Luteipulveratus mongoliensis: one gene and its partner. The protein of the gene in region 1 interacts with the protein of each later gene in a pairwise test. Links are inferred from orthologs where the notes say so. Each region holds a gene or a part of one and is shown on either strand. Other genes may lie near its edges.

What was found.
Region 2: the proteins of leuS (region 1) and ligA interact in binary tests that used the Escherichia coli proteins (3 or more experiments, as listed by UniProt). The link is inferred for Luteipulveratus mongoliensis from one-to-one orthologs.

Annotation. Positions count from the first base shown.
Region 1 is NZ_CP011112.1:3,723,950-3,727,684, reverse strand. What follows is about bases 170-3,589. They hold leuS (leucine--tRNA ligase), read left to right. Parts: upstream 170-527; coding sequence 528-3,389; downstream 3,390-3,589. Other genes in these bases: VV02_RS17675 (DegV family protein), read left to right, coding at 3,418-3,589; rpsT (30S ribosomal protein S20), read left to right, coding at 170-278. Outside these bases: more of rpsT, read left to right, coding at 15-169; more of VV02_RS17675, read left to right, coding at 3,590-3,735.
Region 2 is NZ_CP011112.1:4,000,054-4,003,358, forward strand. Bases 135-3,124 are described here. They hold ligA (NAD-dependent DNA ligase LigA), read right to left. Parts: upstream 2,724-3,124; coding sequence 546-2,723; downstream 135-545. Other genes in these bases: VV02_RS18970 (mycothiol transferase), read right to left, coding at 135-549; VV02_RS18980 (right-handed parallel beta-helix repeat-containing protein), read right to left, coding at 2,801-3,124. In the rest of the region: VV02_RS18965 (glutaredoxin domain-containing protein), read right to left, coding at 1-64; more of VV02_RS18970, read right to left, coding at 61-134; more of VV02_RS18980, read right to left, coding at 3,125-3,305. UniProt on the Escherichia coli protein: DNA ligase that catalyzes the formation of phosphodiester linkages between 5'-phosphoryl and 3'-hydroxyl groups in double-stranded DNA using NAD as a coenzyme and as the energy source for the reaction.

The DNA of each region.
Region 1 (3,735 bases):
AGAAGAGAGTTTTCGTGGCAAACATCAAGTCGCAGATGAAGCGGATCAAGACCAACGCGATCCGCACCGAGCGCAACAAGGCCCACAAGTCCGAGCTGCGCACCTGGATCCGCAAGTTCCGCGAGGCTGCGGACGCCGGTGACAAGGCGACGGCCGAGACCGCGCTGCAGACGGCTTCCCAGAAGCTGGACAAGGCCGTCACCAAGGGCGTCATTCACAAGAACCAGGCCGCCAACAAGAAGTCGGCTATGGCCAAGAAGCTCAGCAGCCTCTCCTGACCGAGAGCACGATCACGGCCGCTGCCCTCGGGCGGCGGCCTTTTCGTTGCCCTCCGGAAGGTGCGGCGCGGCGTCGCCCTGCAGCGGTCATATCGGGCTGCGCTAGGCTTGAAAGATGAAGCAGCTGCTGCTCCTTATTCAGCCGCGTTGATCTAGTCGGACATCAACGCGGCCAACCCCTCCATGTGAGGGGTTCTTTCATGTCACGAGTCCGGGGCGGCACTGCTACTTCAAGCACGAGGGACACACATGGCTGAGCAAGAGCACCAGCACCGCTACACCGCCGCGCTGGCCGGCGAGATCGAGCGACGCTGGCAGGACCGGTGGGAGCAGGACGCCACCTTCGAGGCGCCCAATCCGGCCGGTCCGTGGGCGGACCCGGATGCGGTCGCAGGGCGCCAGAAGTTCATGGTCCAGGACATGTTCCCTTACCCCAGCGGCGCGGGTCTGCACGTCGGCCACCCGCTGCCGTTCGTCGCCACGGACGTCTGCGCGCGCTACCAGCGCACGACCGGCAAGAACGTCCTCTACACGCAGGGCTTCGACGCCTTCGGCCTGCCGGCGGAGCAGCACGCGGTCCAGACCGGACAGCACCCGCGCAAGACGACCGAGGACAACATCGTCACCTTCACGCGGCAGCTGCGTCAGCTGGGTCTGTCGCACGACAAGCGCCGCAAGGTCGCCACCATCGACCCCGGGTTCTACCGCTGGACGCAGTGGATCTTCCTGCAGATCTTCAATGCCTGGTACGACGAGTCCGCGGGCAAGGCGCGGCCCATCGCCGAGCTGCTGATGGCGTACGAGAAGGGCTCGGTCGCGACTCCCGACGGGCGTCCGTGGGCAGACCTGAGCGACGCCGAGCGGCGGGAGGCCGTCGACAGCCGGCGCCTGGCGTACAAGAAGGAGGTCCCGGTCAACTGGGCTCCTGGTCTGGGCACGGTCGTGGCCAACGAGGAGGTCACCAACGAGGGGCTGACCGAGCGCGGAGACATGCCGGTCTTCCAGCGCAACCTGTCCCAGTGGATGATGCGCATCACCGCCTATGCCGACCGGCTGACCGATGACCTGGACCGGGTCGACTGGACCGAGTCCATCAAGCTCATGCAGCGCAACTGGATCGGCCGCTCGCACGGCGCCTCGATCACGTTCGCCGTCGAAGGTTCCGACGCGGGCATCGAGGTCTTCACGACCCGACCCGACACGATCTTCGGTGCGACGTTCATGGTGCTGGCGCCCGAGCACCCCCTGGTTGCGGCCGTGATGCCGGATGCCTGGCCCGAGGGCACCAAGGACGCGTGGACGGATGGCGCGCCCGACCCCAAAACGGCCGTGACGGCGTACCAGCGTGCGGCCATGCGCAAGAGTGACCTCGAGCGCCAGACGGATGACAAGGCCAAGACGGGCGTCTTCACCGGTGTGTTTGCGACGAATCCTGTGACAGGAGAACGCGTTCCGGTCTTCATCGCCGACTACGTGATGATGGGCTATGGCACCGGCGCGATCATGGCCGTGCCGGGCGAGGACCCGCGAGACTGGGACTACGCCAACAAGTACGACCTGCCTTACCTCCGTACGGTGCAGCCGACCGAGGGCCACGACGAGGACGCCGCGTTCACCGGCGCCGGCCCGATCATCAACTCCTCCAATGAGCGAATCTCGTTGGACGGCAAGGAGATCGAGGACGCGAAGGACGCAGTCATCGCGCTCCTGGAGGCCGATGGTGTCGGTCGGGGCACGGTCACCTACAAGCTGCGCGACTGGCTGTTCAGCCGGCAGCGCTACTGGGGCGAGCCGTTCCCGATCGTCTACGACGAGGCCGGCGTGGCGCACGCGCTGCCGGACTCGATGCTGCCGGTGGAGCTGCCTGAGGTCGCCGACTACTCCCCGAAGACGTACGAGCCCGATGACGCGAACGCGCGACCCGAGTCACCGCTGTCGCGTGCGGAGGAGTGGGTCGAGGTCGAGATGGACCTGGGGGACGGCCCGCAGACCTACCGCCGCGAGACCGACACGATGCCCAACTGGGCCGGATCCTGTTGGTACGAACTGCGATACACCGACCCGGCCAACACCGAGCGGTTCGTGGACCCCGAGGTCGAGCACTACTGGATGGGCAAGCAGCAGGGCAGCGGCGCTGGCGTCGCCGACGATCCGGGGGGCGTCGACCTCTACGTCGGCGGACCCGAGCACGCGGTGCTGCACCTGCTCTACGCCCGTTTCTGGCACAAGGTGCTCTACGACCTGGGTCACGTGTCCTCGGAGGAGCCGTTCCGCCGGCTGTTCATTCACGGCTACGTGCAGGCGTACGCCTTCCGCGACCACCGTGGGCAGCCGGTGCCGGCCGCTGAGGTGGAGGAAGTCGCCGGCCCGGACGGGACGACGTACACCTGGCAGGGCAAGCCCGTCGCCCGTGAGTACGGCAAGATGGGTAAGTCGCTCAAGAACGTCGTGACGCCCGATGAGATGGCCGACGAGTACGGCGCGGACACATTCCGGGTCTACGAGATGTCGATGGGTCCGCTGGACCAGTCGCGGCCATGGGAGACGCGCGCGATCGTCGGATCTCAGCGCTTCCTGCAGCGGCTGTGGCGCAACGTGGTCGATGAGGAGACCGGCGAGGTCCGGGTGGTCGATGACGCGCCCGACGACGCGCTGAATCGCTTGCTGCACAAGACCATTGACGGTGTCCGGGCCGACTACGAAGGCCTCCAGTTCAACACGACCGTCGCCAAGCTGATCGAGCTCAACAACGCGGTCACCAAGGCGGAGGTGCCTTCGCGCGCGGTCATGGAGCCGCTGGTGCAGATGGTCGCACCGCTGGCTCCGCACATCGCCGAAGAACTCTGGTCACGGCTGGGTCACGCCGACTCGCTGACGTTCGAGCCATTCCCGACAGCCGACCCGGCCCTGCTCGTCGACGACACCGTCACGTGTGTCGTGCAGGTCCAGGGCAAGGTGCGCGACCGCCTTGAGGTCTCTCCGTCGATCACGGAGCAGGACCTGGAGCGGCTGGCTCGCGAGAGTCAGAAGGTGCTGGACTTCTTGGGAGACAAGCAGATTCGCAAGGTCATCGTGCGCGCGCCCAAGCTGGTCAATATCGTCGCCGGCTGAAGGGCGTGCTGACGTGAGTGTGGCGGTCGTGACCGACTCGACGGCGTACCTGCCGTCGGAGATCACGGACGCCCTGCGGATCGCCGTCGTACCCCTCCACGTGGTCGTTGCCGGCCGCTCGTACGCCGAAGGACGCGAGATCGGTACGGCTGAGGTCGCCGATGCGCTGAGGGCCTTCCGGCCGGTGTCGACCTCCAAGCCGTCCGCGGGTGAGTTCCTCGACATCTATGAGAAGGCTGCTGCTGACGGCGCGGACGAGATCGTCTCGATCCACATCTCGGGTTCGATGTCGGCGACGGTGTCCTCGGCGCAGCTCGCGGCCACGGACTCGCCCGTTCCGGTGACA
Region 2 (3,305 bases), 280 kb from region 1 along the record:
CCCGCAACGAGGTGCAGTAGCCACACCCAGGCCGCCAGTAGATCGTCACGTCGTGCGCGCTCATCTGTGCTCCTTGCGAACGAGGTCTGCGGTCACATCGAGATGGCCGCGATGCTGGGCGAGCTCTTCGTAGATGTGCATGAGCACGCCGCCTTGAGTACGGGTGAACTGCGGCATGTCTTCGCGGTCCCGGTCATCGAGCGGACCGGGCGGGGGCGCTGCGCCGTCGAACGCCTCCAGGTCTTGCTCAAAATGCTTGCGCTGCAACGACATTCGCGTGACCAGGTCGTCCACGGTGCCTGTCGCCACGAACTCCGCCGCTCGGTCCCGATCGATGGCCCTCGCGGCGATGACCTGACCGGCCCAGAACTCCATGACGCCCAGGCAGTGCGTGACGATGACGTACGCAGAGTTGGCGCCTTCGAGGTCAGGGCGCCGGTTGGCGAGGTCGTCGCCGAGCGACTCGAGCGTCGTACGCATGCCGCTCAACGCACGGTCAACGTGCACGAGGACGTCATCCAGCGCCACGGACGGTGATGTCTCGGTCATGTATCGTCCTCCGACGCCGTCTCGTCGTCGGCCGCTTCGTCGTCGGCTTCAGCGAACGCGGACGGACCCTCGTCGAGCAGGGTGCGGAAGCCGGACTCATCGAGGATGCGCAGACCGAGCTCCTCGGCCTTGGTGGCCTTGGTGCCGGCGTTGGCCCCGACGACCACGAAGTCGGTCTTCTTGCTGACCGACCCGGACGCCTTGCCGCCGCGCGTCACGATGGCTTCCTTGATCTCATCGCGTGAGAAGCCTTCGAGTGAACCGGTGGCGACGATCGTGAGGCCCTCCAGCGTGCGTACGACGGACTCGTCCCGCTCGTCGGCCATCCGCACACCGGCGGCTGCCCACCGCTCGACGATCTGCCCGTGCCAGTCGACGGCGAACCACGCCACGACGGCTTCGCCGATGACCAGCCCGACACCCTCGGTCGCCGCGATGCGCTCGGCGTCGGCCTCGCGCAACGCCTCCATCGACTGGAACTCCGAGGCCAGCGCCCGAGCGGCTGTCGGTCCCACGTGCCTGATGGACAGCGCCACGATCACGCGCCACAGCGGCTGCTGCTTGGCCTGCTCGAGGTTGGCGATGAGCCGAGCACCGTTGGCAGACAACGTCTTTCCATCGACAACTGCGTCCTCGGCGTCAGTCTTCTTGGCCGCTCGGGTGTAGAGCGGCACCTTGACGAGGTCTTCGGTCGAGAGGTCGAACAAGGTGGACTCATCGGCGAGCACACCGGAGTCCAGCAGCGCAGTCGCGCCCTCCCAGCCCAGCGCCTCGATGTCGAACGCTCCCCTGCCGGCCAGCCCGAAGAGCCGCTCGCGGAGCTGCGCGGGGCAGTGCCGCGCGTTGGGGCAGCGGATGTCCTTGTCACCGTCGCGCTCGTAGGCCAGCGGCGTGCCGCAGGCCGGGCAGTCGGTCGGCATCTCGAACGCGCGCTCGGAGCCGTCGCGCAGGTCGACGACCGGACCGACGATCTCGGGGATGACGTCGCCGGCCTTGCGCAGCACGATCGTGTCGCCGATCAGCACGCCCTTGCGGGTGACCTCGAACGCGTTGTGCAACGTCGCCCGTTCGACGGTCGAGCCGGCGACCTTGACCGGCTCCATCACGCCGAATGGGGTCACTCGGCCCGTGCGGCCCACATCGACGCGGATGTCGAGGAGCTTGGTGTTGACCTCCTCGGGCGGGTACTTGAACGCGATCGCCCAGCGCGGCGCCCGCGAGGTCGAGCCGAGCTGCCGTTGCACCGACACCTCGTCGACCTTGACCACGACCCCGTCCAGCTCGTGCTCGACCGAGTGGCGCGACTTGCCGTACTTGTCGACGTAACGCTGCACGGCCTTGATGTCCTTGACGACCTTGGAGTGCGTCGAGACGGGGAGCCCCCAGCCGCCCAGCAGGTCGTACGCCTGTGACTGGCGGGTGATGTCGAAGCCGGTCCGCGCGCCGATGCCGTGCACGAGCATCCGCAGGTTGCGGCTCGCGGTCACCCTCGGGTCCTTCTGTCGCAGCGAACCTGCAGCAGTGTTGCGGGGATTGGCGAACGGCGGCTTGCCCTGCTCGACCAGGGAGACGTTGAGTGCGGTGAAGTCCTCGACCGGGAAGAACACCTCGCCACGCACCTCGACCAGCGCCGGGATGTTGTCCCCCTTGAGCTGGTGCGGGATGCCCTCGATGGTGCGGACGTTGAGGGTCACGTCCTCGCCTGTGCGGCCGTCACCGCGGGTCGCGGCGCGAACCAGTCGGCCATCCTCGTAGAGCAGGTTGACCGCGAGCCCGTCGATCTTGAGCTCGCACAGGAAGTGCACCTCCGCTCCCCCGGAGTCGCGCTCGACGCGAGCCGCCCACGCAGCCAGCTCGTCTGCGCTGAAGGCGTTGTCGAGACTGAGCATCCGCTCGACGTGGTCAACGGGCGTGAACTCCGTGGAGTAGGTCGCGCCCACCTGCTGGGTCGGGCTGTCCGGCGTCCGCAGCGAGGGGTGCGCCTCCTCCATCTCGTTGAGGCGGCGGATGAGCCCGTCGTACTCGCCGTCGCTGACGGTCGGCGTGTCCTTGACGTGGTAGGCGAACTGATGGCCGCGGACCTGCTCGGCCACGTCCTCCCACTCGTGTCGTACGTCATCGGGCACCGGCCCGTCAGTCTCCGGGTCGGCTGGGGGCTGCTCCGTCGTACTCACCCGCTCATCCTGCCGCACCGCAGTGACATTGACCGGCGCTGCCGCGCTACCCGCGACGCCCGGCCAGACCTCCAGCCCTACCCGACGCCACGACCTTCGTAGGCGCCGATGTTCGGCGCCCGGTCCCGGGGCACGCGGTTGCCGTAGAAGTCGCGCCCGCCGTTGTCCGAGATGACGGTTCCTGCACCGGTCGCCGGTGAGCCGGCCCGCAGACGGTACCCGGCCGCGCCGGTGCCTGGCGCGACCAGCAGCGGGTCAGCGGTCGAGCCGCCCGGATTGGACTCCACACCGCTGACGTTGACGAACGTGTTGTGCGTCGGACTGACCGCGGTGCCGGGCTGCAGGCGCAGGTTCGCGGTCCCGTCGCCGGCCTTGACCACGATGTTGTTGTCGAACCGGACATGGTGCGGTGCGGTCGTGTTCTCGTTGATCACCGTCATCGAGCGGCCCGGGCCGACGTAGATCGTGTTGTTGTACACGTGCGCGCTCTCGATCCCACCCGAGCACATCTCGACACCACGGAACACGTCGTTCTGGCTGACGTTGTAGCGCACCACCGCGTTCGCGACACGGCCGGTCGCG